2 regions of the Bradyrhizobium sp. 4 genome follow, and region 2 is predicted to be linked to the other one. Evidence: riboswitches for the same ligand, from Rfam matches in the RefSeq annotation. Region 2 holds a riboswitch; the other holds the start of a gene.
What was found. A riboswitch is a leader RNA that binds a small molecule or an ion and turns the genes downstream of it on or off. The one in region 2 is predicted to bind S-adenosylmethionine.

Region 1: it holds a riboswitch for S-adenosylmethionine, as region 2 does, so the genes downstream of both, IVB45_RS33400 (homoserine O-acetyltransferase) here and IVB45_RS35070 (O-succinylhomoserine sulfhydrylase) in region 2, are expected to answer to the same signal.

Annotation. Positions count from the first base shown of each region.
Region 1 is NZ_CP064686.1:6,974,741-6,989,944, reverse strand. Features, by position in the region: gene IVB45_RS33425 (hypothetical protein) at 1-383, opposite strand, end outside; gene IVB45_RS33420 (hypothetical protein) at 412-1,980, shown strand; gene IVB45_RS33415 (prephenate/arogenate dehydrogenase family protein) at 2,094-3,032, opposite strand; gene hisC (histidinol-phosphate transaminase) at 3,029-4,123, opposite strand; gene IVB45_RS33405 (chorismate mutase) at 4,158-5,006, opposite strand; SAM riboswitch at 5,211-5,290, shown strand; gene IVB45_RS33400 (homoserine O-acetyltransferase) at 5,381-6,583, shown strand; gene metW (methionine biosynthesis protein MetW) at 6,597-7,259, shown strand; gene IVB45_RS33390 (alpha/beta hydrolase) at 7,284-8,147, opposite strand; gene IVB45_RS33385 (TIGR02594 family protein) at 8,348-9,148, shown strand; gene IVB45_RS33380 (MOSC domain-containing protein) at 9,263-10,051, opposite strand; gene clpB (ATP-dependent chaperone ClpB) at 10,309-12,948, shown strand; gene IVB45_RS33370 (SMP-30/gluconolactonase/LRE family protein) at 13,134-14,753, opposite strand; gene IVB45_RS33365 (M23 family metallopeptidase) at 14,910-15,204, opposite strand, start outside.
Region 2 is NZ_CP064686.1:7,292,675-7,307,878, forward strand. Features, by position in the region: gene xylA (xylose isomerase) at 1-1,103, opposite strand, end outside; gene xylB (xylulokinase) at 1,104-2,558, opposite strand; gene IVB45_RS35000 (LacI family DNA-binding transcriptional regulator) at 2,641-3,699, opposite strand; gene IVB45_RS35005 (DUF1003 domain-containing protein) at 3,812-4,339, shown strand; gene IVB45_RS35010 (GNAT family N-acetyltransferase) at 4,341-4,808, opposite strand; gene IVB45_RS35015 (XRE family transcriptional regulator) at 4,818-5,399, opposite strand; tRNA gene IVB45_RS35020 (tRNA-Gly) at 5,638-5,711, opposite strand; gene IVB45_RS35025 (methylated-DNA--[protein]-cysteine S-methyltransferase) at 5,883-6,461, shown strand; gene IVB45_RS35030 (AraC family transcriptional regulator) at 6,471-7,310, shown strand; gene IVB45_RS35035 (VOC family protein) at 7,367-7,726, shown strand; gene IVB45_RS35040 (SRPBCC family protein) at 7,863-8,264, shown strand; gene IVB45_RS35045 (hypothetical protein) at 8,365-8,874, shown strand; gene IVB45_RS35050 (MATE family efflux transporter) at 8,871-10,316, opposite strand; gene IVB45_RS35055 (hypothetical protein) at 10,484-11,536, opposite strand; gene IVB45_RS35060 (PAS domain S-box protein) at 11,660-12,070, opposite strand; gene IVB45_RS35065 (2'-deoxycytidine 5'-triphosphate deaminase) at 12,176-13,282, opposite strand; SAM riboswitch at 13,393-13,472, shown strand; gene IVB45_RS35070 (O-succinylhomoserine sulfhydrylase) at 13,543-14,739, shown strand; gene IVB45_RS35075 (SGNH/GDSL hydrolase family protein) at 14,862-15,204, opposite strand, start outside.

The sequences.
Region 1 (15,204 bases), 320 kb from region 2:
GCCGCATACGCCTCGATGTATCCGAATGGTGATCGCAACATCTCGAATCCCACGACGCGGGAGACGATGGCATTCGTCCCCACGCCGAAATCACCGCGCCCCACGGTGATGCGCGCGACCAAGGGCAAATAGCCGCCGTCCCACCACTTGCCCCTCGCGAACTGGGCCCGGTCATGTCCCGGCCGGGCCCAATGCGCGTTGCCTTGAACGTGGCTTTGGACAATCGCGCGTGCGGATCCGCAGCCAACGAAAAATATTCCGAACAGGATCGTCAGGAAAACGTGATGCAGAAGATGCACGGCGCCGCGAATAATCGCAGCCGCATTCAAATCACTCCACACCAGGGAAGCATGCATGCGCCGGAGACGGCGCGCGGAATCCAATCCACTTCCCAAATGGAGGAAGCTTCAAGTGCGGATCATCAATTGCGGACTGATGCTGGGCATTCTCGCTGCCTGTTCCGGGCAGGCGCGTGCCGACGACAATGTCACAACCGAAATCCAGTCGCTGAAGGCCAAGCTGAAGGAGCTACAGCAGCGCGTGGACTCCGAGGCGCGCAAGACGCGACAGGTTGAAGCGCAGGCGAAAACCGTTCAGTTACCTGCAAGCTACAAGGCGCTCGCCGCCGATCCATGTGCGGCCGGCAAGGTCTGCAACAAGGGCGTGACGCTGACATTCGGTGGTTGGGTCGATCTCACCGGCATCTACCGCTCACGCAATCTCGCCTCCGATACCGGCTCGGTCTACAACTTCATCCCCTATCAGCAGAGCCGCAACTTCAACATTCCGGAAACGCGCTTCTCCGCGCGCCAGAGCAGGTTCTCGGTGCTGGCCGAGGGCAATGCCGATGCGGACACGCACCTCGCGGGTTATGGCGAGATCGATTTCGAAGGTGCGGCTCAGACGGCGAGCTCGGTTGCGACCAACTCGTTCAATCCGCGCATGCGGCAGCTCAGTCTGGAACTGGACCGCAGTGATCTCGGTCTTCACTTCCTCGCCGGGCAATCCTGGTCGCTCAACGCGCCGACCAAGTCCGGCATCGATCCTCGTGGCGTCGATGCGCCCGGCGTGATCGACTTCGAATCCGTTCCGGGATTTCTTGCGGCACGCCAGCCCGGGCTGCGCGTCTGGCAGGACATCGGACCGGAGTTCAAGCTGGCTGCCTCGGTCGAGAATGCCCAGACAGCGTTCTTCGGCGGCAACGTCCCGGCCGTCGGCACACCCGCCATCGGACCACAGGGCGTGCTGAACCCGAACCTTCAGGTCAATCTGACCGGTCCCGGCGGCAGCTTCTTCAACAACCTCAACAATGTCAGTCTGAATCAGGTGCCCGACATCACCGTCAAGGCAGCGTGGGACCCACGGCTCGGGCCCACCAAGCTGCATGTCGAGGCGTGGGCGCTCTACCGCCAGCTGTTCGATCGCTTCAACAACGCCAACCACACCTACGACACCGGAAGCTTCGGTGGACACATCTTCGCCGAACTGATTCCGAAAACTCTCGATCTTCAGCTCTATGGCTCGCACGGCGTGTTGGGCCGCTTCACGGCAACGCCGTTCCCCGACGCGGCGGTGGCGCAGGACGGCACCATCCTCCCGCTGACGATCACGGCGGCCGCCGTCGGCCTGATCTGGCACGCGACGCCGAGCCTCGATGTCTACTCCTATGCAGGCCTCGAAAAGGCCAAGGCGAATTTCGCCAATGTTGGAACGGTGCCGTTCGGCTACGGCAATCCGCTCTACAACAACACCGGCTGCTTGACCGAGAACTCGCCGGCCGCGACCTGCAACGGCAACACCAGGGAGGTCCGGCAGATCACGACCGGGATCTACGACACCATCTACCAGGGGAGTTTCGGTACGCTGAAAGCCGGCCTGCAGTATTCCCACACGCAACGGTTCGCGTTCGCGGGCGTCGGCGGCGCTCCGAGGACGGACGACAACGTCGTCATGACGCAGATCCGCTACTATCCGTTCTAGTCACGGAGCCACGCAGGCTGGTAGCCTGGATGGAGCGAAGCGCAATCGGGAATCTTGCCTCAAGCGACGGAGGTCCCGGATTACGCTTGCGCTCCATCCGGGCTACTTCAGTGCTACGGCTTGTTGCCGAGCTGCGCGTGCGGCCGGCCGAAGTCGGGCGCGGCCGAGTCCTGGCCGATTTCGACGATGCCGCGGCGGATGGCGCGGGTGCGGGTGAAGTGGTCGAACAGTGCCTCGCCGTCGCCGCGGCGGATCGCGCGGGTGAGCTTTGCCAGATCCTCGGTGAAGGTGCCGAGCATCTCCAGCACGGCTTCCTTGTTGGCGAGGAAGACGTCGCGCCACATCGTCGGATCGGATGCCGCGATGCGCGTGAAGTCGCGAAAGCCGCCGGCGGAGAACTTGATGACCTCGGACTCCGTCACCTGCGCCAGCTCGTCGGCGGTGCCGACGATGGTGTAGGCGATCAGATGCGGCAGATGGCTGGTGATCGCGAGCACGAGATCATGATGATCCGGCGTCATGATTTCGACCTTGGCGCCCATCGCCGCCCAGAACGCACGCAGGCCATCGGTGGCGGCCGCATCAACGCCCTCCGGAGGGGTAAGGATGCACCAGCGGTTGATGAAGAGCTCGGCGAAGCCGGAATCTGGGCCCGAATGCTCGGTGCCTGCGACGGGATGCGCCGGCACGAAATGGATGCCTTTCGGCAGATGCGGCGCCATATCCCTGACGATGGCGCCCTTGACCGAGCCGACGTCGGAGATGATCGCGCCGGGCTTGAGATGCGGGGCGATCTCCTGCGCCACCGGGCCGCAGGCGCCGACGGGAATGCAGAGGATAACGAGATCGGCGTCCTTCACGGCTTCTGCATTGGTCGCCACGACCTGATCGACGATGCCGAGCTCCATCACGCGTGCGCGCGTCTTCTCCGAGCGCGCGGTGGTGACGATCTCGGAAGCCAGGCCCTGGAGCTTCGCGGCGCGCGCGATCGAGCCGCCGATCAGGCCGAAGCCGATCAGCGCGACGCGCTGGAAGTGCGGGGTCGCGCTCATCGTCCGGCCATGAAGTCGCGCAGGCCCTCGACGACGAGGCGGTTGGCCTCCTCGGTGCCGACGGTCATGCGCAGCGAATGCGGCAGGCCGTAGTTCTTCAAGCCGCGCAGCACAAGGCCTCGCCTGGTGAGGAACGCGTCGGCGGCGTCCGAGGTCTTGCCCTCGGTCGGGAAGTGGATCAGCACGAAATTGGCGACGCTCGGGGTCACCTTCAGCCCGAGCTTGCCGATCTCCTCGGTCAGCCAGTTGCGCCAGGTCTCGGTGAATTGCTTCGACATCGCCTGGTGCGCGGTGTCCTCGATCGCGGCAACGGCGGCGTACATGGCCGGCGTCGACACGTTGAAGGGACCGCGGATGCGGTTGACCGCATCGATGATGTGCTCGGGGCCGAACATCCAGCCGATGCGCAGCGCCGCGAGACCATGGATCTTGGAGAAGGTGTGTGTCACCACCGTGTTTTCGGTGGTCGCGACCAGCTCGATCCCCATCTCGTAATCGTTGCGCGAGACGTAGTCGCAATAGGCTGCGTCCAGCACCAGCAGCACGTGCGAGGGCAGGCCGGCGCGCAGGCGCTTGACCTCGTCGAACGGCACATAGGTGCCGGTCGGGTTGTTGGGGTTGGCGAGCCAGACCAGCTTTGTCTTCGGCGTCACCGCCTTGAGGATGGCGTCGACATCGCAGGTGAGGTTCTTCTCGGCCGCGATGACATTCTTCGCGCCGACCGCCATGGTCGCGATCGGGTAGACCAGGAAGCCGTGCGTGGTCGAGATCGCCTCGTCGCCATGGCTGAGATAGGTGTGGGCGAGCAGGTTGAGGATCTCGTCCGAGCCGGCGCCGCAGATGATGCGGTTGGGATCGAGCCCGAAGGTGCGCCCGATCGCTTCGCGCAGCACGCGCGAGGTTCCTTCCGGATAGTCTTCCAGATGATCCGCCACCTGCTTGAACGCCTCGATCGCCTTCGGCGAGGGCCCGAACGGCGTCTCGTTGGCCGAGAGCTTGAACACCTTGCGGCCGGGCTCTGCCACCGGGGTCTTGCCGGGCGTATAGGGCGCAATATCGAGAATGCCGGGATTCGGCACGGGGCGGGACATCTTCAACTCCGGACTGGCTTAAGCGGTTCGCGACTTACGATTTCGACCCGGTCGGGGGCACCGTATAGCGCGTTGCGTGGCTGCCGACGAGGGCCGTGGAGCGCACCGAGGCCCCCGCTTCGATCAGGGCAGCCTTGATCTTGTCGATGCTGCTTGTCGCGGTGACCGAGACCAGCAGCGCGGCGCCGTCGAAGGCGGTGTCGGGCACTGCCACGATCTCGGCGAGCGGCGACAGGGCGCGCGCGACCTCCGCATTCCACCCCGACACGCGCACGCTGAAGGTCTCGACCTCCGTCACCAGGGCGCTGTCGGCGACGCGCGAGACCGCGAACACGGGCAACGCCGCCGGATGGTCGGCGCGCTCGACGAAGGGCAGCCGCGCGATGATCTTTGGCGCGCCGGCTTCTTCCAGCGACAGCCACCACGGCGTGCGGCTCGAAGTCGCCGAGACCAGCGCCAGATCGCCCTTGGACTTCGCGACGGCCTCGACCGCCGCCTGCGCGCTGAAATGCGCGACGTAAGGCACCGTGAAGCCGAAATGGAATCGCGCGGAATCGCGCATGGCCGGCTCGCTCGCCGAGATGTCGGCGTGCACCGAGAACGGGGCCTGGACATAGGTGAAGGTCGCGATGATGACGCGCCAGATGCTCTCGACCGTATCGAGCGGCAGGATGCCGCGATGACGCTGCACGAGGTCGCGCATCATGGAGGCCTCACGTGCCGGGCGGAACGCCGAGCCGACCTCCTGGGTCTGCTTCACCTGGATCAGGCGGTCGATGATGTCGCCGCGTTGCATCAGCAGGCGATGCATGCCCTCGTCGATCGCGTCGATCTCCTTGCGCAATTCCTGGAGTGATGGTGGCGCGGGCGGACGTTGGGACATGTCTGACAGGTGCTGTTGAGAGGCGTTCCAATGCGGATCAGTCGAGCCGTCACCGCTGTGATGGATATCCTGATTAGGCAGTCGGGGCTGCGAAAGCAAAGAGAAATGCAAAGGGAAATCGGGCCCTTTCCGCCCGTGGCGCGACAGGCGAATTTGGCTGATCCGGGCCGTGACTTGACGAAAACCGTCCAAGACGGTAGTTTTTACCCGTTCCGTGGTCATTTGAGCCGGCCGGCTTGCAGCCACGTTAAAAAACTCGCTAAACAGGCCGGGGACGCTTTCGATCCCGGCCGAACCTATCGTTCAGGCCGGGTTTTTCATGGCCTGATGTCAATGCGGTCACCACGACGACCGCAAACGAGGTCGATGGTCAGATGGTTGGCGTCCAGTCAATTCCGAGTCCCGCGATCACCGCCGACGAGCGGTCGCACGAGGTGGATCATCCGAGTTCGCACGTCGCGCAGTTTGGCTTGGAACAGCCGCTGCGGCTCGATTGCGGTGTCGATCTCAGCCCGTTCCAGATCGCCTACCAGACCTATGGCGAGCTGAATGCCGATCGCTCCAACGCGATCCTGATCTGCCATGCGTTGACCGGCGACCAGCACGTCGCCAATGTGCACCCTGTCACCGGCAAGCCCGGCTGGTGGGAGACTTTGGTCGGCTCGGGCCGACCGCTCGATCCCAGCGAGTATTTTATCATCTGCTCCAACGTGATCGGCGGCTGCATGGGCTCGACCGGTCCGGCTTCGATCAATCCGGCGACCGGCAAGGTTTGGGGCCTCGATTTCCCCGTCATCACCATCCCCGACATGGTGCGCGCGCAGGCGATGCTGATCGACCGGCTCGGCATCGACACGCTGTTCGCAGTCGTCGGCGGCTCGATGGGCGGCATGCAAGTGCTGCAATGGACGGCGGCGTATCCGAGCCGGGTGTTCTCCGCGCTGGCGATCGCCTGCTCGACACGACATTCGGCGCAGAACATCGCGTTCCACGAGCTTGGCCGCCAGGCGGTGATGGCCGACCCCGATTGGCACCATGGCGGCTATGCCGATCAAGGTATCCATCCGCATCGTGGGCTCGCTGTCGCCCGGATGGCGGCGCACATCACCTATCTCTCCGACGCCGCGCTGCATCGCAAATTCGGACGGCGGATGCAGGACCGCGAGCTGCCGACCTTCTCGTTCGACGCCGACTTCCAGGTCGAGTCCTACCTGCGCTACCAAGGCTCGTCCTTTGTCGAACGCTTCGATGCCAACTCCTATCTCTATCTGACCCGCGCGATGGATTATTTCGACATCGCGGGCGACCATGGCGGCGTGCTGGCGAAGGCGTTCGCGGGAATCCAGACCCGGTTCTGCGTGGTCTCCTTCACCAGCGACTGGCTGTTCCCGACATCGGAATCGCGCGCACTGGTGCACGCGTTGAATGCGTCGAGCGCGCGGGTGTCGTTCGCCGAGATCGAGACCGATCGCGGTCACGACGCGTTCCTCCTCGACGTGCCCGAGTTCTTCGACATCGGCCGTGCGTTCCTGCAGTCGGCAGGCAAGGCGCGCGGGCTCACCGCCAAGAAAGCTTAAAGGACGGCTAGTCATGTCTGTACAGGAAGCGCTGCCGCTGGGCGGCCTTGCGGCCGGGCAGCCCGGTGATTTTCGCGCCGACCATGTGCTGGTGGCCGAGATGGTCAAGCCGGGCTCGAAAGTGCTCGATGTCGGGTGTGGCGAGGGCGACCTGCTCCAGCTGCTGGAAACTCGCGGCATCGACGGCCGCGGCATCGAGCTGTCGCGCGAGGGCGTCAACCGCTGCGTCGCCAAGGGTCTCGCGGTGGTGCAGGGCGATGCCGACACCGACCTCGTGAATTATCCGGATGACGCCTTTGACTACGTGATCCTGTCGCAAACCTTGCAGGCGACGCGGCAGCCCAAGGTCGTGCTCGAGAATCTCTTGCGCATCGGCCGCCGCGCCATCGTGTCGTTCCCGAATTTCGGCTTCTGGAAGATGCGGCTCCAGCTCCTGATCGGCGGCCACATGCCGCGCACGGAGAACCTGCCGGCAAGCTGGTATGACACCGCCAACATCCATTTCTGCACCATCAAGGATTTCGTCGAGCTCTGCGATGCGATCGACGTCAAGATGGAACGTGCCGAGGCGCTCGACCTCTACGGCCGTCCGCTGCGGCTGCGGATGCCCTGGTGGGTGTGGAATCTGTTCGGCGAGCAGGGCGTGTTTCTGCTGACGCGCGGCGGCAGGAAGTAGTTCTTCGTCATTGCGCGCGCAGCGCTAATGTGGCGCCAGTGACCTCGGGTCGCGCGCCGGCCATCTTCCCGCTTCCACCAGCGTGACGAACCGTTCCACCGTTTCGTTGAACAGCGCGGGCTCTTCGAGATTGAGCACGTGGCCGGACTTCGGAAACATGGCGAGCCCTGCCGCAGGCAGATGCTTCTTCAGGAACAGGCTTGCGCCCACGCACGGATCGTCCTCGTCGCCGCAGATGATGAGTGCCGGCGTCGTGGCCGCTCTGATCGCGTCCGTCATCGTAAAGATCGAGGGACGGCCGGCCTGGAAGCCGCGCATCGTCCGCGCCGATCCCTTGGCGTCGTGCCGCGCCAGGGCGGCATAGAAATCGGCGTGGCCGCGCGGGTCCTTCACCAGGAAGGGAATCCGGCTCGGCGCCTCGCGCGTGACTTTTGCGACTTCGGCTGAGCCGAGCATCTCGAATTGCTCCGCGTTGGCGCGGCACTGCTTGCACCAGGCGTCGAGGTTCTCGATCTCCGAGCCTGAGCCGACGCCGGCGAGCGTCATCGATAGCGCACGTTGGGGCGCGTTGAGCCCGATCTGGAGCGACGAATAGGCGCCCATCGAGAGACCGACGAAGTGCGCGCGATCGATCTTCAGGTGATCGAGCACCGCGAGCGCATCGGTATAGAAATGCGTGTAGCCGTAGACCTCGCCATCAGGCACGTCCGATGGCGTGTAGCCGCGCGCCGAATAGGTGATGCAGCGATGGCCGCGCGAAAAGTAGCGCATCTGCGGCTCCCAATTGGTGTAGTCGGCCGCGAATTCGTGCAGAAAAATAATCGGCGTGCCGGTGTCTGCTTCTTCGAAATAGAGGCGACAATTATCCTTCGTGAGGGCGTGAGGCATCCGGTTTTCTCCCTGAGGTGGCTGCGGCGTTGGAATGCCGTCCTGCGGTGAGCGCATACGACCCTAACACTTATTAATCATCGTCGAAAATCTCCGCGACCGCGTCTTGTTCTCGCCACATCAGGATACTGATACAGCCCGCGGATATCGGCCACCGCACCGGCCGATCGGGAAGTGGGGGTGTCAACGAAGGATGAAGAATGTTCGAGTTGTTTGCGTCTCGCCTGTCGCGCTGTGTCGTCGCGCTGGCTGTTTTCTTCGCGGCGGTCGCCGCCTTCACTTCTCCGGCGTCAGCACGACCTCATCGTCATAGCGCAGAGCGCCACGCTTACGCGCATCACGCCAGCAGACATCATCATTACCGGCATGCACGCAGCTCGCGTTTCGATCGCGGCGCGGCGCAATTGCAGGCGAGCGGCTTCGGCAACACCTTCGCCAGCTATGACCCGAACGCCAATACCGGCGGCATCGCCATGAGCGGCAGCGGTGGAATGGCCATGAGGGGCAACGCAGGAATGGTTACCAGCGATAGCGGTGGGATGATCACGCGCGCCAGCCGTCGAATCGCCACGAGGCGTGGCGGTGGGATGGCCACTAACGCGAATGACGGCGGCGTGGCCCATAGCGCCACGGGCAGCGGCGGCTTCGGCGGCGGATCGGGCCTCGTGTCCGAGGCACGCCGCTATGTCGGCGGTAATCCGACCGGCCGCGGCAGCCTGTGGTGCGCGCGGTTCATGAACATGGTGCTTGAGAAGACCGGTCACCGTGGCACCGGCTCCGATATGGCGAATTCGTTCGCGCATTACGGGACGCGCGTCTCCGGTCCGCAGGTCGGCGCCATCGCAGTGATGTCGCGCGGTGGTCGGGGTGGTCATGTCGGCATCATTACCGGCGTCGACGCGCAGGGCAATCCGATCATGATCTCCGGCAACAACGGCAACCGCGTTCGCGAAGCACCAGTCTCGCGCGGCCGGATCTATGCGTATGTGATGCCGAACTGACGGCCGTCATTGCGAGGAGCGAAGCGACGAAGCAATCCAGGCTGTCTCCGCAGATAGATATCTGGATTGCTTCGCTGCGCTCGCAATGACGGAGTACGTGGCGCCGGCGCCGCGTCACACCAGCTTCGGCTCTTCAAACGCAACCGCGTCGCCCACGCCGATGTCGCCGTCGGCGATCACCTCGGCATAGATGCCGCAGTCCATGTGGCCGAGATTGCTCGAGAGCGTGGCCGGGATTTCGAGATCGCGCCTGGCGGTCTCGGGGTCGACGTTGGTGGCCGGGCAGCGCTTGATGCGTTTGACCACTTGCAGCCGGGCCTGTCCGATCGCGAGCGTCTGGCCGACGAGGTCGAGCTCGGACCAGGCCGGCCAGCCCTTCACGTAGAGATTGGCGCGGAAGCGCAGCGGGTGGACGGCGGCGCCGCCGAGCATGGTCTCGAGCGCGCGGACGCTGTCGATATTGATGATGGACACGACCTTGCGGGCGACGTCGGAAAAGCTGTGGTCTCGGCCGGACAGGATCTTGGGCGGACCTTTCAGCTCCGGCTGAAAGTTCTGGCCGAAGTAGTCCTCGATGGCGGCGCGCCCGGCGGCGGTCTCGAGATCGCCGCTGGCGGCGATCTGGCCGTCCTTGCGGATGGTCAGGCGGTTGGTCGCGTCCTCGAACCGGCTGTCGAGCGAAGCCAGCCGCTCATTGCGCGCCAGCATCAGGAACTGGATCTTCGGCTTCCACTGCGGCTGTTCCGGATCGAAGCCGCTGGGGCCGTTCTCGATGGCGTAGCGGCGGTCGGCGGGCAGGGTCTGGCCGGCTCGCAGGGAGACGCGGGGCAGGGGCTCCGGCGTCAGGCCCTTGATCGGATAGCGGTAGAGGCCGGTGATCTCGGCGGTCTGGCTGGCTGTCATTGCGCTAGGGGTCATGCCGCTACTTAGGGGATTCGGCCCATCGGCGCCAAGCGGGTGGATCCGCGCACGAAATTGTGAACTCGCCTCTTCCGGTCGGAGGCCTCGCTTCCCACATCTGGGTCAGGCCGGCGCCAGCGCCGGCTGATAACGACCGTTGCCGGTTGAGAAACGTCAATGCGGTCATCGGAAACCCAATGAAGATGCCGTTTGGAGTGCCTTAGAGGGCTCCAGGGGCAGGCCGAGGGAAAGACCACGATATGAATATCGAAAAATATACCGAACGCTCCAGGGGCTTCGTCCAGTCCGCGCAGTCGCTTGCGGTGCGCGAAGGGCACCAGCAGTTTTCGACCCTGCACGTCCTGAAAGTGCTGCTGGACGACAATGAAGGCCTCGCTGCCGGCCTGATCGACCGTGCCGGCGGCAATTCCCGCGCAATTCTGAAAGCGACCGAGGACGCCCTGAACAAGGTACCGAAGGTCTCCGGCGGCGGCGCCGGCCAGATCTATCTGGCGCCTGAGCTCGCCCGCACCTTCGACGCCGCCGAAAAGGCCGGCGAGAAGGCCGGCGACAGCTTTGTCACGGTCGAGCGGCTGCTGCTCGGCCTCGCGCTGGAGAAGACCAGCGAGGCGGGCGCGATCCTGGCCAAGGGCGGCGTCACCCCGCAAAACCTCAACGCGGCGATCGAGGCGCTGCGCAAGGGCAGGACCGCGGACTCCGCCACGGCCGAGAACGCGTATGACGCGCTGAAGAAATATGCCCGCGACCTCACCCAGGCGGCGCGCGATGGCAAGCTCGATCCGGTCATCGGCCGCGACGAGGAGATCCGCCGCACGATCCAGGTGCTGTCGCGCAGGACCAAGAACAATCCCGTCCTGATCGGTGAGCCCGGCGTCGGCAAGACCGCCATCGCCGAGGGCCTGGCGCTGCGCATCGTCAACGGCGACGTGCCGGAGAGCCTGAAGGACAAGAAGCTGCTGTCGCTCGACCTCGGTGCGCTGATCGCGGGTGCGAAGTATCGCGGCGAGTTCGAGGAGCGGCTGAAGGCCGTGCTCCAGGAGGTGATCGGGAGCGAGGGCAATTTCGTCCTGTTCATCGACGAGATGCACACGCTGATCGGCGCCGGCAAGGGCGATGGCGCGATGGACGCGTCCAACCTGCTGAAGCCTGCGCTCGCCCGCGGCGAGCTGCACTGCATCGGCGCCACCACGCTCGATGAGTACCAGAAGCACGTCGAAAAGGACGCAGCGCTGGCGCGGCGTTTCCAGCCGATCTTCGTCAGCGAGCCCTCGGTCGAGGATACGATCTCGATTCTGCGCGGGCTGAAGGACAAGTACGAGCAGCACCACGGCGTGCGGATCACCGATTCCGCGCTGGTCGCCGCCACGACGCTGTCCAACCGCTACATCACCGACCGCTTCCTGCCGGACAAGGCCATCGACCTCATGGACGAGGCGGCCGCGCGGCTCAAGATGCAGGTCGACTCCAAGCCGGAAGAGCTGGATTCGATGGATCGGGAAATCATCCGGCTGAAGATCGAACAGGAAGCATTGAAGAAAGAGAGCGATGCCGGTTCGAAGAGCCGCCTGCAGACGCTGGAGAAGGAGCTAGCCGATCTCGAGGAGAAGTCCGCGGCGCTCACCGCACGCTGGAGCGCGGAGAAGAACAAGCTCTCCGACGCCCAGAAGCTGAAGGCCGAGCTCGACGGCTTACGGGTCGAACTCGCCAACGCGCAGCGGCGCGGTGAATTCCAGAAGGCCGGTGAGCTGGCCTATGGCCGGATCCCCGAGCTCGAAAAGCAGCTTGCCGACATCGAGGCCAAGGAGAACTCCGGCGAGATGATGGAGGAGGCGGTCACCGCCAACCACATCGCGCAGGTGGTCTCGCGCTGGACCGGCGTGCCCGTCGACAAGATGCTGGAAGGCGAGAAAGACAAGCTTCTGCGGATGGAGGACTCGCTCGGCAAGCGCGTCGTCGGCCAGGCCGAAGCCGTACGTGCGGTCGCGACCGCCGTGCGCCGTTCGCGCGCGGGGCTGCAAGATCCGAACCGGCCGACCGGCTCGTTCATGTTCCTGGGGCCCACCGGCGTCGGCAAGACCGAACTGACGAAAGCACTCGCCGAGTATCTGTTCAACGACGAGACCGCGATGGTCCGGCTCGACATGTCCGAGTACATGGAGAAGCACTCGGTTTCGCGGCTGATCGGCGCGCCTCCGGGCTATGTCGGTTATGACGAGGGCGGTGCGCTGACCGAAGCAGTGCGGCGCCGGCCCTACCAGGTCGTGCTGTTCGACGAGATCGAGAAGGCGCACCCCGACGTGTTCAACGTCCTGTTGCAGGTGCTCGACGACGGCCGCCTCACCGACGGCCAGGGCCGCACCGTCGACTTCCGCAACACGCTGATCATCATGACCTCGAACCTCGGTTCGGAGTTTCTGGTGAACCAGCCGGAGGGCGAGGACACCTCGGCCGTGCGCGAGCAGGTGATGGGAATGGTGCGGTCGCACTTCAGGCCAGAGTTCTTGAACCGCGTCGATGAGATCATCCTGTTCCACCGCTTGCAGAGGAGCGAGATGGGCCGGATCGTCGAAATCCAGTTCGCGCGGCTGCAGAAGCTCTTGACCGATCGCAAGATCGTGCTGACGCTCGACGCTGCGGGCCGCGACTGGCTCGCCGCCAAGGGCTGGGATCCCGCCTACGGCGCACGGCCGCTCAAGCGCGTGATCCAGCGTCACGTCCAGGATCCGCTCGCCGAGATGATCCTGGCCGGCGACGTCAAGGACGGCGATACCGTTGCGATCTCGTCCGAAGGCAACGTGCTGACCTTCAACGGCAAGGCGCCGCAGACCGCGGAGATCGCCCAGTTCGAGGCGCCGGTGTCGAAGCGGAAATTGAACTGAGCGCCGGCAATCCAAGCCTGAAGCAAAATGCCGCCCCGGAGAGGTCAATCTCTCCGGGGCGGTTTGTTTTGCGGGTTGTTGACGATGTTGCTGCAGCCGGAGTGTGGTCTGGCTAGGACGTGCAATCTTTGCGGTGCGGCCCTGCCGGCATATGCAATCCATCTACAATTTCGACGCGCGGGGAGTTATTTCTTCGTGACCTTGTAGATCGCGTTCTCGATGTCAGAAGAGAAATAGATCGTGCCGGATTCCCCGATGCCAACGCCCGTCGGGATATGCGTCGGCAGCCCTCCGGGCGCACCGCTCAGGCCGATCGGGAGATTGGCCGCGATCTCGGTGATCGTGCCGCTCTCCGGTGCGATCTCGATCAACCGCTTCGCGCCGACCTCCGCCACGATCAGCTTGCCGTCGCTGGCGCGTGCGATGCCTTCGGGCATTTTCAGGTCCTTGGCGATGACCGTCTTCTCGCCGTTGCTCTCGATCATCGAGACGACGCCGGAAAAGGCTTCGGTGGCATAGACCTCGCCGCGCGATCCGGCGACCAGCCCGACCGGACCCTCGAGTCCGCCGATCAGCGTGGTGCGGTCCTTGCCGTGCTCGCCGCTGACGCGGACCAGCGATTTGGTGCCGAGCTCGGCCACCAGGATGCTGCCGTCCGCGAGCACGAGCGCGTCATGCGGCGCCTTGAAGCCGTGCAGCATGTCGCGCGTGGCGCCGGTCTTACCGTCGATCACCTGCACCGTGCCGGTGAACCAGCTCGACAGGACCACATCGTTGCCCTTCGCCGTCGCGCTCATCGGATATTCGAGCGTGACGCCGGCGGCGTGCATGCGGGCCTTCTCGGTGACCTCGCCGGTCGCGCCGTCCACCGTGCGATAGGCGAACACGTCGGCGACGTGGATCGTATCCTTGCCGTTCTCCGACGTGACGCCGATGCCGCCGGGCAAAGCGAGCTTGCCGATGATGACCTGCCGCGCCTGGCCGGTCGCGGGATCGACCTCCTGGATGCCGTTGTCGGCCATGTTGGAGACGTAGATCCGGTCCTTGTCGTCGATTGCGAGATTGTCCAGCGACGGCTTCAATTGCGCCATCATGGTCTTGGCGCCCGAGTTCGGATCGAGGCGGACGAGCTGGCCGAGGGCGGTGTCGACCACCCAGAGATTGCCCTTGGAATCGAAGTTCACCGCGGCCGGGACCTTGAAGCCGTCGGCGACGACGGTCAGCTCGGCCTTGTCGACGTCGACCCTTGCGACCTGCCCCTTGAACCAGAGCGGACCGTAGAGCTTGTCGTCGGGACCGAACTCGAAGCCGTTGAGGCCTCCCATCTTCTCCATGATCTGGCGCGGTGGTTTGACGCCCTCGACGTCGATCTCATAGAGCGTGTCGCCGAGGAAGACGGTGGTGGCGTACAGCCTGCCATCCTTGCGGAAGGCGAGCGAATTGATGCCGGGAAGGCCGGAAGCGAGCTTCTTGATCGGGCCGTCGCCCTTGCGCGAGTAGAGATCGCCGGCCAGGAAGCCGGTCCAGGCCATGGTGCCGTCGGGCGCGAATGCGATGTCGTCGGCCATTCCGACCGGAGCGGGGATTGCAACCTTGGCGGTACCGCCGGCGATGTCGACCTCGTAGAGCGCCGCGCCCGCGACACTGCCGGCAAACAGATGGCCGGCCTTGTCGATCGCAAGCCCGTGCACGCCGTGGAACGCCGAGCCGGGGACGAGCTTGGTGACCTCCCAGTTTTCGGCCGAAACACTGGTGGCGGAGACAATCGCAGCAACGAAGGCTGCGCAGGCGAGCCTGTTCTTCATGGCGAGACCTCCCGTTTTTTGGAAAATATTCGCTCCTCATGCCGCTTTGGCAAACGAAACTTGACGTTGTGATGCCGCCAGGCGAGCTCCGCGCGACAACGTCAAAACCGGATCGTGTTTGAAGATGATCGGCCGATCTCGGCCGGTCGCCGGCTTTTACCTGTTGGTGACCTGCAACGGACCGCCGGTTGCGTCCGACATCCGGGCGATGGCGCCGGCGCGGCCGCTCATCATGCCGTCGAGCCGGTCGCGCTCCTTCTCGAAGCCGGCCAGCATCGGGCCTTCCAGCGAGCGGCCGCGCGGCAGTTTCACACGGAGCGGATCGACGAAGCGGCCGTTGACCAGGATTTCGTAGTGGACGTGCGGGCCGGTCGACGCGCCGGTCGAACCGACGAAGCCAATCACCTGGCCCTGCCGCACCTTCTTGCCGGGCTCCATGCCCTTGGCGAAG
Region 2 (15,204 bases):
CGCGCGCAGGCATCCATCGAGCCGACATGGGCATGGATCAGATCGTCGGGATCGATCGACTGGCGGCGGATCTTGGCGTCGAAATTCAGCCCGCCGGAGCTGAAGCCGCCGCGGCTCAGGAGCTCATGGAACACCAGGGCAAGCTCGGGCACGTTCATCGCGAACTGGTCGGTGTCCCAGCCGAGCAGATCGTCGCCGCGGTTGATGTCGAGCGAGCCGAACACACCCAGCGCCTGCGCGAGTGCGACCTCGTGATGGAAGGAGTGGCCGGCGAGGATGGCGTGGTTCTGCTCGATGTTGAGCTTGACGTCCTTCAGCAGGTCGTAACGCGCGAGGAAGCCATAGCAGGTAGCGACGTCGAAATCATATTGGTGCTTGGTCGGCTCCTTCGGCTTCGGCTCGATCAGGATCGGCCCCTTGAAGCCGATCTTGTGCTTGTGCTCGACGACGAGCGAGACGAAGCGGCCGAGCTGGTCGAGCTCGCGCTTGAGATCGGTGTTGAGCAGCGTCTCATAGCCCTCGCGCCCGCCCCACAGCACATAGTTCTGGCCGCCGAGACGGTGCGTCACTTCCAGCGCGGCGCGGACCTGGCCGGCGGCATAGGTGAATATCTCGGGATCCGGATTGGTGGCCGCGCCCGCCATGTAGCGCCGATGCGTGAACAGATTGGCGGTGCCCCAGAGCAGGCGTACCTTGCTCGAGGCCATCTTCGCTTCGAACAGATCGGCGATGGCATTGAGGTTGGCGACGGATTCCGCGAGTGAGTTCCCTTCCGGCGCCGCATCGACGTCGTGGAAGGTGAAAAAGGGCACGTCGAGCAAGCGAAACAGCTCGAAGGCAACGTCGGCCTTGGCGCGCGCCTGCGCCATCGCATCGGTGCCGTGGTGCCAGGGCCGCAGGAACGTCTCGCCGCCAAAGGGATCGCCGCCGGGCCAGCACAACGAGTGCCAATAGCAGACCGCAAAACGCAGATGGTCCTCCATCCTGCGGCCATGGACGAGGCGGTCCTTGTCGTACCAGCGGAAGGTGGGCGAGTTTCCCGCATCCTTGCCGGCGAAGGCGACAGGTGCGGTTGTATCGAAGAATTTCACAGACGCGTTCACTCAGGCACACTCCTTCAACGCAGGATAAAGCTCGCGCCAGCGGCGATAGGCCTCGTCATAGGCCGCAGCGACGGATGCGCGGGGCGTAAAACTCGCGAGCCGGCGCGGACGGGTGCAAACCGCAGCCGCGTCTTCGCCGGTGGCGGCGAGCCGTCCGAGCCTGGAGGCACCGAGCGCGGCACCGACCTCGCCCTCCTCGACGCGGTGGACGGGAATGCCGAGCACATCGGCGCAGATCTGCGCCCACAGCGGCGAGCGCGAGCCGCCGCCGACGAGATCGACCTCGGCAAGCGGCCCACCCGCCGCGCTCAGCGCCGCCAGATTGTCGCGCGCGGCGAAGGCGACGCCTTCGAGCACGGCCTGAACGATCTGGGAGCGCCCGGTCGCACCGCGCAGGCCGACGAAGGCGCCGCTGGCGGCGGCATCGTTGTGCGGCGTGCGCTCGCCGTCGAGATAAGGCAGGAATTTGACTGGACTCGGTCCATCGACGCGCTCGCCGAGCGGCGCCAGCAGCGCTGCAGCCGGAACCTCCATCACGCCCGCGAGCCAGGCCAGCGAAGCCGCAGCCGACAGCATCACGCCCATCTGATGCCAGCGGCCGGGCAGTGCGTGACAGAACGCATGGACCGCCGAGGCCGGAGCCGGTGCAAACCGATCAGTGACGCGGAACACTACACCGGATGTGCCAAGCGACAGGAAAGCATCGCCCGGCGCGATGGCGCCGAGCCCGATCGCGCTCGCGGCATTATCGCCGGAGCCGCCGGCGACCACGACATTCCTAGCCATGCCCCAGCGTTGCGCGTAGTCCGGCGCGAGCGTCGCGCTGACCTCGCTGCCCTCGACGAGGCGTGGCATGTGATGGAGATCGAGCCCGGTGGCATGCAGCAGCAGGGGCGACCAGCGGCGCAGACCGACGTCGAGCCACAGCGTGCCGGCCGCGTCCGACATGTCCTCGACCATCTCGCCGGTCAGGCGATAGCGGACATAGGCCTTCGGCAGCAGCACCTTTGCGACGCGCGCGAAGATTTTCGGCTCGTGCCTGGCGACCCAGAGCAGCTTCGGCGCGGTGAAGCCGGGCATGGCCAGATTGCCGGCGATCGTGTGCAGCGACGGGCAGCGCCGCTCCAGCGCGACGCATTCGGCGTGCGAGCGGCCGTCGTTCCAGAGGATCGCGGGACGCAGCGGCCGTCCGTCCTCGTCCAGCAGCGTCGCGCCGTGCATCTGGCCCGACAGCCCGATGCCGCGCACCCGCGCGACCTCGCGCGGATGGCGGGCGGCAAGATCGTCGACCGCGCCGACCGCCGCATCGACCCAGCCATCGGGATCCTGCTCGGACCACAGCGGCGCGGGATGCGATAGCGCAAGCTCGCGCGCCGCCGTCGCGACAACCGCGCCGGCTTCGCTGACGAGCACCGCTTTCACACCTGATGTGCCGATGTCGATTCCGAGATACACGCCGTCCTCCCTTTCGCCTGTTGCGGTGCGCGAACTCAAAGTCGCCTTATCCGCAACGGGTCATTTTGAATTCCACCTGCCGCTAAGGCAGATTGTCCCGCATCACGATGTCGATCCTGATCTTCTCCTGTTCGCGCAAGATCGGCTCGCCACGGGCGAGCGCGAGCAGCACACGCACGGCGGCGCGCGCTTCATGTCCGGGGTTCTGCGAGATCGCGGCATGCATCACGCCCTGCAGCAGCAGCCGGCGCGTCAGCGCAGTGACGTCGTGTCCGACAAACACCACCTGCTTGTCGCGGCTGGCATCGCCCAAGGCCTTTTCATTCAACGCGTTGGCGACGCCTTGCGTACCGGCGCCGACATTATAAAGACCCACGATGTCGGCATGCCGGCTCAACAGCCGCGTCAACACCTGCTCCGAACGCGCGTCCTCGTCGCGTCCTTCGAGCACCGGCAGCACGCTGAGGCCGGGGAATTCCGACGCCATCACCTGGTTGAAGCCAAAAATGCGCTCGGCATGATCGCGCAGGCCCTGCGAGCCCGCGACGATCGCGACCTTGCCGGACTTTTGTCCGACCAGCCGCCCGACCAGCGCGCCGGCGGTGCGTCCCGCGGCAATGTTGTCGATGCCGACATAATGGTGCCGGCGCGACGACGGCACGTCGGAGACCAGCGTCACGACCTTGGCGCCGGCATCGACGAGATCGTCGATCGCGGCGCGGACGCCGGGATGGTCCAGCGCCACCACGGCGATGCCGTCGTAATCGTCGGAGAGCCCTTCCAGGGAAGCCGCGAGCACGGACGGATCGAACACGTCGGTCGCGACGGTCTCGACACCAAGGCGGCGTGACGACAACCAGCCCGACATCTCGCCGAGATAATCCTGAATCTGCTGCATGAACGGGTTCGGCCCCGACGGCATCACAAAGGCAAAACGGCGGGCGCGGCCGCGGGCGAGCTCGGCGGCGGCCACGTGAGGCTGGAACGAATTGCGCTCGATCGCCTCTTTGACGCGCCGGACCGTATCCGGCCGCACGCCCGGACGATTGTGCAGGACGCGGTCCACCGTCGCGAGGCTGACGCCGGCCTGGCGGGCGATGTCCTTCAGCGTCAGCGCGGTCGTGGTGAGCGTCTCGGCCATGGCTGAAGGCTAGCAGAGGTGTTTTGAGGTACGCAACTCATTTTGAGGGGCGGCAGGCATTTTCCGGCAGCTGGGCCTAGGAACAGCCTTTCCTGTCCGCCGTTGCTGCCCCGTGCGTAACGATATCACCCATGATCCCGGCGAGGGATTGAGCCCGACGCTCGAGCGCAACATCCAGGCGTTGGTCGCGCGCCGCCGCCGCGAGCAGCGCGCCGCCAAGGGTCAGGAAAAGGTAGCCGATGCGATCACGGCGTTCACCGGCAGCATGGCGTTCGTCTATCTCCACGTCGCGGTGTTCGGCTTCTGGATCATCGCCAATCTGCACTGGCTGCCGGGAATTCCGGCCTGGGACGAGAGCTTCGTGGTGCTGGCAATGATTGCTTCGGTCGAGGCGATCTTCCTGTCGACATTCGTGCTGATCTCGCAGAACCGCATGAGCGCAGCAGCGGATAAGCGCGCCGATCTCGATCTCCAGATCAGCCTGCTCGCCGAGCACGAATTGACCAAGGTTGCCCGCCTCCTCACGCGGATCGCCGAGCGGCTGGACGTCCAGCCCGACTCGAAGCGGGATCTGGAGGAGGCAAGCCGCGACATCGCCCCCGAGCGCGTGCTCGATAGGATCGAGCAGACGCGCTCCTGAGCTATCGGCTCGCCGACAGATCCAGGGTCAGGAACAGGCTGTTGGGATCGTCGACATAGCCTTGGAACGGGCCGCAGAGGACAAAGCCATGCGCCCGGTAGAGCGCGTGCGCCGGCTTGAAATAATCCCACGAGCCGGTCTCGAGGCTGAGCCGCGCCATGCCGCGCGCGCGGGCTTCCGTGATGATGTGGCGGAGCATCTCACCGCCAAAGCCGCGCCGGCGCGTGGTCTGGAGCGTGTGCATCGACTTCACCTCGCCATGCGCTCCCGACAGCGACTTCAGCGCACCGGTGGCGACCAGCGTGTCGCCGTCCCAGCCGGTCCAGAACGCGACTTCCGGGGCACGAAGCCCGGCGAGATCAAGCGCATGCGCACTGCCCGGCGCGGTCTGTGCTCGCGCCGCCGCAACGTGATGGTCGAGCAGCGCGATGACGCGTGGATCAAAGGTGTCGCCGGTGCGGATCTGCATCGTCAGGGCTCACATCTTGCCGTAGGACGCGCCGCGGCGCGTGATGATGACGTAGCGCGCATCCTGTCTGGTCTCGTTCTCGAAGATCACCGCGCGCATCACGTCGAAATCGAGACAGTCGCCTTCGCGCAGGCGAACCGCCTTGGCGTCGATGTGCACCGCGATCGCACCCTCCAGCATCAGCAGTTGCTGGGTGAAGGCATTGCGCCCCCAGGGGCTGTACGGCACCCGCGCACCCGCCGGCAAATCGACGACGATGATCTCGATGCCGCTCGCCGCGTCCGTCGGCGAAGCGTGGCGGCGGCGATAGCCGCTGTCGGGATCGCGCCAGTGCGGCTGGTCGGCGAGCCGCACCAACCGCTCCGGCGGCTTTTCGGCCAACGCGACGACGTCGCTGAGCGACACGTCGAGCGCGGCGCAAAGTTTACCCAGCAGCGCAGCCGTCGCACTGCTCTGCGCCCGCTCTACCCGTCCGATCATCGCACGGCTGACGCCGGAGCGGCCTGCGAGCTCATTCAGCGTCATGCCGGCCTGCGTCCGAAGCGTCTTCAAGCGACGACCGATCGCGCGATCGAGCTTTTGCTGGTCCATTGCTTGTAGGTCCTGACTTTCATCCGAACATGGCCCGGCGCGGTGACCGCAAGCCACCAGGCGAGAGAGCTTAACCGAGAGCGCGCCGGGTGCCGGTCACGACGAGCTAATATATTGGAAACTTGGTCTGGCGCACGCGAGAGAGCATCGGCCCTTCTTCGCCGAGGCTTCGAAGGGCATCCTGCTTCGCGTTGCCGAGATATCAAAGTCCTGCGAAGCGCCTTGACGCGAAGCAGGGTGGAGCGGGCGAAGGGAATCGAACCCTCGTATGCAGCTTGGGAAGCTGCCGTTCTACCATTGAACTACGCCCGCGGATGCGCAGCCTGCGCCCGCTCTGATTAGCCGAGACGGCGCATCTCGCCAAGCGCTTTGGCGCAGCCCGCCTGACCCTTCTTAAGTTTCCGTCAAGATTTTGGGTGCGCCAGATTGTGGCGGTGTTATGATCGCCTGTCTGGGGAGACGTGCACTGAGTGGGGCGTGTGCATGGTGGGGCGTGGCTACGCGATATTCGACACGACCATAGGGCGCTGCGGCATCATCTGGAGCAGCACCGGTATCGTCGCCGTGCAATTGCCGGAGGCGCGGGAGATCGACACCCGCCGCCGGATTTTCCAGGTCCATCCCGAGGCGCGCGAGCAGCGGCCTTCCGCGAACGCCGAGTTCGCAATCGAGGGCATCGTGGGCTTGCTGCAAGGCAGCGATGCCGATTTTTCCGAGGTCAGCCTGGACGCGAGCGGCGTGCCCGGTTTCAACCGGCGGGTCTATGAAGCCGCCTGCGCCATCCCGCGCGGGGAGACGCGCACTTATCACGAGATCGCCAAGACGCTGGGCGCCTCCGGCGCCGCGCATTCGGTGGCACAGGCGATCGCGAGAAATCCCTACATGCTGATCGTGCCCTGCCACCGGGTGCTGGAGGCCGGCAATTACACCGACCGGCTCTCGCCCTATGGCGGCGTGATCTCCAAGCGGCGGCTGCTGTCGCTCGAGGGCGCCCATCCGATCGCCAGCAAGACGCTGTTCGACGTTCTGCTGCCCGTTGCCCCGCCGAGACCCTCCACCTAGATAGGTGGCATGGATGCAACGACGCTGCTGACCACCCCCTCGATGACGGTCTCCGAGTTTCGCTGCGACGCGGGACCGGACGACAGCCCGTTTGCGGAGTGCCGCACCGGCCATTCCATCGCCTATGTCCGCGCGGGCAGCTTTGGCTGTCATTGCCGCGCCGGCTTCTTCGAGCTGGTGGCCGGCTCGATGCTGGTCGGCGCGCCGGGCGAGGAATACACCTGCACGCATGAGCATGTCGCCGGCGACGTCTGCCTGTCCTTTTTCCTCAGCGACGATCTGGTCGACGCACTCGGCGGACGGCGCGACGTCTGGCAAGTCGGCGCGACGCCGCCGCTGCCCGAGCTGATGGTGCTGGGCGAACTCGCCCAGACGGCGGCAGATGGCAACAGCGACCTCGGTCTGGACGAGCTCGGGCAGATCCTCGCCGGTCGTTTCGTCGATGTCGTGTCGGGCAAGACGCGCAAGCCGACGACACCGACGGCGCGTGATCGCCGCCGCGCCGTGGAAGCCGCGCTGTGGATCGACGCGAACTCGCATGCCGAGGTCGACCTCGAACAGGCGGCGCGGCAGGCAGGCCTCAGCCCCTTCCACTTCCTGCGGCTGTTCTCCGCCGTGCTCGGCGTCACCCCGCATCAATATCTGGTGCGCTCGCGGCTGCGGCATGCGGCGCGGCTGCTGACCGACGACGACATCGCAGTCACCGACATCGCCTATGACGTCGGCTTCGGCGATCTCTCCAACTTCGTCCGCACCTTCCACCGCGCCGCTGGCGTCTCGCCAACCAAGTTCCGTCAGGCCTCGAAGGGGGAGCGCAAGATTCTCCAAGAGCAGCTTGCGCTCAACTGACTAGGTTCGTCTCCGGCGCGCGCCGATTGCGGCGCGCTTTGGAAATGGAGACGACCATGTACGATCATATCGGATTGCGCGTTGCCGACCTCGACACCGCCAAGCGCTTCTACACCGCGGTGCTGGCGCCGCTCGGCTATGTCCTGTGCTCGAGCGGCGATGGTTATGCCGGCTTCGGGCCGAAGGGCGAGCCGGCGCTGTGGCTGCACCTGAACAAGGGGCGCAAGGCGGATGGCGCGCATATCGCGTTTCGCGCTGGGGATCATGATTCGGTCAAGGCATTCCATAGCGAGGGCCTGAAGAGCGGCGGTCGCGACAATGGCGGTGCCGGCCCGCGCAAGGATTACAGCCCGACTTACTACGCGGCGTTCTTGATCGATCCCGATGGTAACAATGTCGAGGCGGTCTGCACGTGAGCTCGCTCCGTCATTGCGAGGAGCACTTGCGACGAAGCAATCCAGACTCAAACCGCGGAAACATCTCTGGATTGCTTCGCTGCGCTCGCAATGACGGAGTCCTCGACCAAAATCCAACGCAACCAAGGACACCTTCATGGCCTCCATCCACAACGACATTCCCCTCCCCGCCCCGGCTCACGACGTCTGGGATGCGGTTCGCGATTTCGGCGCGCTGCATCAGCGTCTGGCGCCGGGCTTCGTCACGGCCTGCACGCTCGACGGCGACGCGCGCATCGTCACCTTCGCCAACGGATCGGTGGCGCGCGAGGTGCTGGTCGATTGCGACGACGCCGGGCGGCGGCTGGTCTATGCGATCAACAACGTGCGTCTGAAGCATTACAGCGCCTCGGTGCAGGTGATCGCCGAGGGCGAGGGAAGATGCCGCATGGTCTGGATCATCGACATGCTGCCGAACGAGCTCGCGCCCTATGTGCAGGGACAGACCAAGGACGCCGTCGCCGCCATACACCGAGCGTTTCCAGCCGCAGCTGCGTGATCTTTCTCACAGAGCCCAGCCCTCGTCCGCAATAACCATGGCGGCGTGCGTCCGGTTGGCTCCGCTCTCCCGGCGGCGCCCCGCACGCGAGGAGCAGGCCATGAGAGGTGCGGACAAGGTGATCTGCCAGGCGGCCGCCGTGCTGCTGATGTTTTCGATTTCGAGCGGACCGGCAAAGGCCCAGTTCCTCGGCGGCGGAGGTGCCGGCGGCGAGGACATGATGACCCAGATGGCGCCGATGCTGGAGATGATGAAGGCCAAGATGGGCAAGCGCCGCTTCGGCATGATGATGCAGACCATGGGCCCGATGATGAGCCGCATGATGGAGAATGGCGGTGGTGGTCTTGGTGGCATGATGCGCGGCGGCGGAATTGGCGGCCTCGGCGGCGGCAATCTCGGCGGCGGTTTCGGTGCGCCCAATTACGGCGGCTACGCCCCGATGGCCGGAGGCGGCTACATGCCGACGGGCATGGGCGGCATGGGCGGCGGCGATATCATGGGCATGCTCGGCGGCGCCGGCGGCGGCGACATGATGGCGATGATTCCGCAACTGATGCGGCTCGCCAATGTCGGCGGCAGTGGCGGCCATCGCCGCCACAGGCATCGCTAGTCCGCAGCGGCCGACAGAGCCGGCCTGATCGCAGGTTTGGTTTGGCGCGGTCCCCAGCGCGTCAGCACCACGCTGGAGCACGAGAGCAGGCCGAGCACGACCATCGAGCTCGCCGCCAGCCAGAAGAAGCTTTGCGCGGTGGCATCATGCGTCGACAGCCACCAGCCGACCGCCGAGATGTAGATCAGCCGCGCGGTCTGCGCCAGCACCGGTCCGATCACCTTGGCTGCGCCCTGCGACGAGAAATACATCGTCGAGGCGAGGCCGATGAAGGCGTAGAACGGCGCCACCGTCGACAAATATTGATGGCTGGTGGCGCGCACGGTCGCGCTGTCGGTGAAAATGTTGACCCAGAGATCGGGGAAGGCCGCGACCAGGCACGCCGGTGCACCGACGGCAACGAAGGCGCTCGCGGCCGCGATCCAGGCAATACGCCGGGCACGGGCGATGCGGCCGGCGCCGACCGCCATGCCGATCATCGGCACCGAGGCGATGCCGAACGAGAACGCGATCGAGGTCAGCAGGAATTCCAGCCGCGCACCGATGCCGTAGCCGGCGAGGATCGCGGTGCCGAATTTCGCAAGCATGTGAGTGAAGATCGAGATCGTCAGCACCGATTGCAGCGGCGAGAAGCAGGCGATGGCGCCGACCTTCAGGATGTCGAAAAACATCGCCCATTGGATGCGCAGCCCGCGCAGCTTCGGCGTCACGCGGGCGCGGCCGGAGAACAGGTACCAGCCCATCACACCGATATTCATGCAATAGGCAATCAGCGCGCCGGCGGCGACGCCGCGCATGCCGAATTGCGGCACCGGACCGAGGCCGAGACCGAGCGTGCCGCCGAGCACGATCTGCCAGGCCGCGGAATTGAGGATCAACAGCGACGGCAGCTTCATGTTGCCGGTGCCGCGCAAGACGCCGGCCATGGTGTTGAGCAGCCAGGGCAGCACGGCGCCGCCGAAAAACACCTGGGTGTAGGCGATCGCATGCGTCAACACGTCGCCGCGGCCGCCTAGCATTTCCAGAACCCGCGGCCCGAAGATCAGCATGCCCAGCATGAAGACAAGGCCGAAGCTGATGCCGATCAAGAGCGCGTGCGCGGCGAGCGTCCCGGCACGCTCGCGATCGCCGGCGCCGAGTGCCCGCGCGATGGCGGAGGCCACCGCGCCGCCCATCGCACCGCCCGACATGGTCATGGTCAGGATCACTGTCGGAAACACCAGCGCCATCGCGGCCAGCGCTTCCACGCCAAGGCGTCCGATATAGGAGGTCTCCGCAATCACTGTGCAGGTGCCGGCTGAAAGCGCGACGACGTTGGGCCAGGCCAGCCCGAGCAGCGTGCGCAGGATCGGCCCGTCGGTCAGTGCATTCTTCACCGGGGGTGGCGGCGGAGGTAGCGGTCGCTCTTGTTCATCGACCGGAATCTCGGCGATGTCGGACATGTCCTCTCCCGGGCGCGAGCGCCAGTTGCGGCGCGGCAATGACTGGGTGTGCCAATGAATTTGTTCGCGCAAAAGGCGCGGGGTTCAGCTTGTTAGCACGGCAATTGCCGATTCCTTCTGCGCCTGATGCAGGCGTGCCCTGCGGCAGCGCATTTCGGTCGGTGACATCAGCCGACCGTCCAGATCAGCGGCGGCCGGCCCCCCGCGGCCGGGCGCATGTGCACGCCGATGTGCCGCCCGCATCCGGCCGCGAGCCCTTCGAACAGCCCCGCCAGCACCTTGGCGCAAGCGGGGTGGCAATCGGCGACGCCGTCCATCAACTTCCAGCTCTGCTGACGGATTTCGAACGTGCCTTCGGATTGCGTTGTCTCAGCCACATCGTCCTGCGCGACAAACAGCGCGTTGAGGAACGTCGCGAACTCGCCCGCACCGCCGCGGCCCATCGACAGCGCCGCAGCGATCTCGTCAAAATATTGCATCCCGATCAGCTTGCCCGTGAGGTGCAGGAGATAGCCGGCATCCTCCGGGCCGAACAGCTGCACCATCACGGGCGCGGCGGTGCGCACATATTCCATCGCGTAGTTGCGATAGGCTTTTTCCAGTCGCGGTCTTGGCCAGCTTGCGACCGGCAATGCCGGAGCCGCGGCAGCATCGAACAGCGGCGCTTCGAGATGCCGCGCGAACACGAGGCGCTGGTCGAGCTCGAGGGGATGGTCATATTGATAATAGTAGCCTTCGAGCCCGTCCTGGCCGTCGACGCTCTGCTTGGTGCAGACGAACCCCAATCTGGTATCGCCGAGCGCCACGCCGTTGTTGGCGTGCCAGCCGCGCAGCATCGCGCGCGAGACTTCGCCCGGCACGCCGCAGATGGCAGTGCCTTTCCAGATCCAGCGCGGTGGCGGATAGCGGATCCAGGCTTTGCGGTCGCTCTCATACATGTATTCGACGTGCACGCCGCCGATCCAGTTCGAGAGGTAGTGATATTGCGCGGCGGCGACTGCTGGCGGCAGATGGCTCAGCCCGAGCTTCTCCAGCCCCAGCAGGAAGCGCTCCTGCTGCTGGCGGCGGAACACGCGAAAGACGAACTCCGCGGCATCTGCCGTGCCGCGACGCGTGACCACGGTGAGGATCAGGCCGGTGAAGTAGGCGTGATAGAGATCGGCAACCGCGCGCCAGCGTTTCCATTGAGCTTCCTGCGCGGGGTCTGATGCGGCGGTCATGTTCGCTCCCGATCGTTGTTTTGATCGAGTGTGTCACTGCAGCCGTCGACGGACAAGCTGAGCCGCATGCAGGGCGCCCTGCACGGCGGCTCGCCAATTCCGCATCACGAATTTTGCGCAGGTTTAAATTCGCGCAGCCTTGGCGGCACGCTCGCGCTCGAAGCGCTCGGTCACGTCGCGCGCCATCGCCACCGATCCCTGCACCACTCCAGCGGCGTCCCGCACCAGCGCAAAGGTCATCTCGATGTAGAGCTTGCGTCCGTCCTTGTGCAGCGCGCGGGTCAGTGTCGGTTTGCCCGCAAGCTTCATCGCGCCGCTGGCAAGCGCGGCCTCAAAACCCTTCCAGTGCGCGGCGCGCAGATGTTCGGGAATGATCAGGTCGAGATTCTGGCCCAGCGCTTCGTCCGCGGAGAAGCCGAACAGTGCGGACGATGCGCGATTCCAGCGCATGATGGTGCCGGAGCGATCCGAATAGATCAGCGCATCGGCGACGTCGTCGAGGATGTATGCGTCGAGTTGGGATGGATTGGTCATGTCAGCACCTGGTGGCCCGGATGGAGCACAGCGTAAGCCGGGATCGTGCCACAAGTGAGACTTTCCCGGATGACGCTTGCGCTCCATCCGGGCGACGGGTGATCGCTACACCCGGAAATGCTTGCTCAGCTTCAGGCCCTGCGCCTGGTAGTTGGAGCCGATGCGCTGGCCGTACATCGCGTCGGGACGGGCCAGCATCTTCTCGTAGACGAGGCGGCCGACGATCTGGCCGTGCTCGAGGATGAACGGCACCTCGCGCGAGCGCACTTCGAGCACGGCGCGCGACCCCAACCCGCCGGCGCCGGCATAACCGAAGCCGGGATCGAAGAATCCGGCATAATGCACGCGGAACTCACCGACCAACGGATCGAACGGCACCATCTCCGCGGCGTAATCGGGCGGCACCTGCACGGCCTCTTTCGACGCGAGGATATAGAACTCGCCGGGATCGAGGATCAGGCTGCCGTCGGGGCGGGCCGAGATCGGCTCCCAGAACTCCTCGACGGAATAGCCAGCGCGGCGATCGACGTCGATAACGCCGGTGTGGCGCTTGGCGCGGTAGCCGACGAAGCCACCGCTCTTTTCGCCGGAAAGATCAACCGAGACGGCGACGCCGCCGGTGAGATCGGCATCGTCGATATCGACGAGACGCTCGGTCGCATGCAGCGCCTCAAGGTCGTCGATGTTGAGGATGGCATCGCCGGTGCGGAAGCGCACCTGGCTCAGGCGCGAGCCCTCGCTGACCAGCACCGGGAACGTCTTCGGACTGATCTCGGCATAGAGCGGACCGTGATAGCCGGCACCAATCATGTCGAAGCGGCGGGTGCCGTCGGCGATCACGCGGGTGAAGACGTCGAGCCGGCCGGTCGAGCTTTTCGGGTTGGCGGCCGCGACGATCTCCGGCGGCAGCGCGAGGCTTTCGAGCAGCGGCACGATGTAGACGCAGTTGGTCTCCAGCACGGCGCCGTCGGCGAGGCTGAACTCGTGCAGCTTCAACTCGTCGATGCGCTCGGCGACAGTGGCGCCGGGACCGGGCAGGAAGCTGGCGCGAACGCGATAGGCGATGTCGCCGAGGCGCAAATCGAGGCTCGCCGGCTGGATCTGGCTTTCGACGAAGTCGTAAGCGGGCAGGATGAGACCGCCCTCCGCCATCGCCGCGATCATGCGGTCGGGCAGGATACCATTGGCGTCGGCGGCGACCGTGAACGTCAACCCGGGGTCCTCATCAGGGATCAAACACATCCCGACATGCGGGAAATATGAGCGTTTTACGGCTATCCGATGGACGTCTTGACGGAAAGGGCATTGCGGAATATGAGCATGACTTATCCCGTGGTGATTTGAGCCGGCCGGCTTGCAGCCACGTTAAATAAGTCGCTAAACAGGCCGGGGACCTCTGTGATCCCGGCCCGTGGAGATATTCCAGGCCGGTTTTTTTGTGACCATTTTCGATGGTCACTTCAGGAGGTCCTATGTCGAAGTCCCCGGCGTCCACCGCGTCCTACCGTCCCGAAACCCGCCTGGTCCATTCCGGCACCCTGCGCTCGCAATATGGCGAGACGTCGGAGTCGCTGTTCCTGACCCAAGGCTACGTCTACAACAGCGCCGAGGAGTGCGAGGCGCGGTTCAAGGGCGAGGACCCCGGCTTCATCTATTCACGCTACTCCAATCCGACCATCTCGATGTTCGAGCGGCGCATGATCGAGCTCGAAGGCGCCGAAGCGGCACGTTCGGCGGCGACCGGCATGGCCGCGGTGACGACCGCGATCCTGGCGCCGCTCAAGGCCGGCGATCACGTCGTGGCCTCGCGCGCGCTGTTCGGCTCGTGTCTCTACGTCGTGCAGGATTTGCTGCCGCGCTACGGCATCGAGACCACGCTGGTCGACGGCCTCGATCTCGACCAGTGGCAGCGCGCCATGAAGCCGAACACCAAGACGTTTTTCCTGGAGAGCCCGACCAACCCGACGCTGGATGTACTCGACATTCCCGGCATCGCAGAGATCGCGCACAGCGGCGGCGCGCGGCTCGTCGTCGACAACGTGTTCGCCACTCCGATCTGGCAGAGCCCGCTCGCGCTCGGCGCCGACGTGGTGGTCTATTCCGCGACCAAGCACATCGATGGCCAGGGCCGCTGTCTCGGCGGCATCATCCTGTCCTCGGAAGCGTTCATCGCCGAGCACATCCACAATTTCATGCGCCAGACCGGCCCGTCGATCTCGCCGTTCAACGCCTGGGTTCTGCTCAAGGGCCTGGAGACGCTCGCCGTGCGCGTGCGCGCGCAGACCGAGACGGCGGCGCGCATCGCAGACGTGCTGGCGAGCCATCCGAAGATTTCACGGCTGGTGTTTCCCGGCCGCGCCGATCATCCGCAGGCCGCATTGGTGAAGAAGCAGATGCGCGGCGGCTCGACGCTGGTCGGCCTCGAGGTCAAGGGCGGCAAGCAGGCGGCATTCCGCGTGCTCAACGAGCTCAAGCTCGCCAAGATCTCGAACAACCTCGGCGACGCCAAGAGCCTCGTCACGCATCCGGCAACGACGACGCATCAGCGCCTCAAGCCGGAGGACCGCGCCGCGCTCGGCATCAGCGAGGGCTTCATCCGCTTCTCGGCGGGGCTTGAGCATGCGGACGATCTGATCGAGGATCTGACCGCGGCGCTGGAGAAGGCGTAGCCACGCATCGACATCGTGGGGTGGTCAAAGCGAAGCGTGCCCACCATTCACGATGGCAGCGCCGATGGATGGTGGGCACGGCGCGCGAAGAGCGCGCCTTCGCCCACCCTACGCACCGATGCTCACATCGGCCGATAGGTCCGCACGTCCGCGGGCACGTTGACGCCGAGCTTGATCTGGCCGACAGAGCGGATGATGTCGTCGCCGAGGAGCTGGGCGAAGCAGGCGTAGCCCCAATCGTTCATGTGCAGGCCGTCGGCGATCACGAAGCTCTCGACCGGAATCGACTGCTTCTCGTGCCAGTCGCGCATCACCTCGAAGCGCGGGAAGATGCCGACATGACGAAGCTCGGCGACCTTGCCGAGCAACTTCACCATCTTGCCGGCGCTGTCCGCGCGCTGGTTGACGGCGGGCGAATATTGCGGATCGACCAGCACGACGTCGGTGCCGCCGGCAGCCTGGATG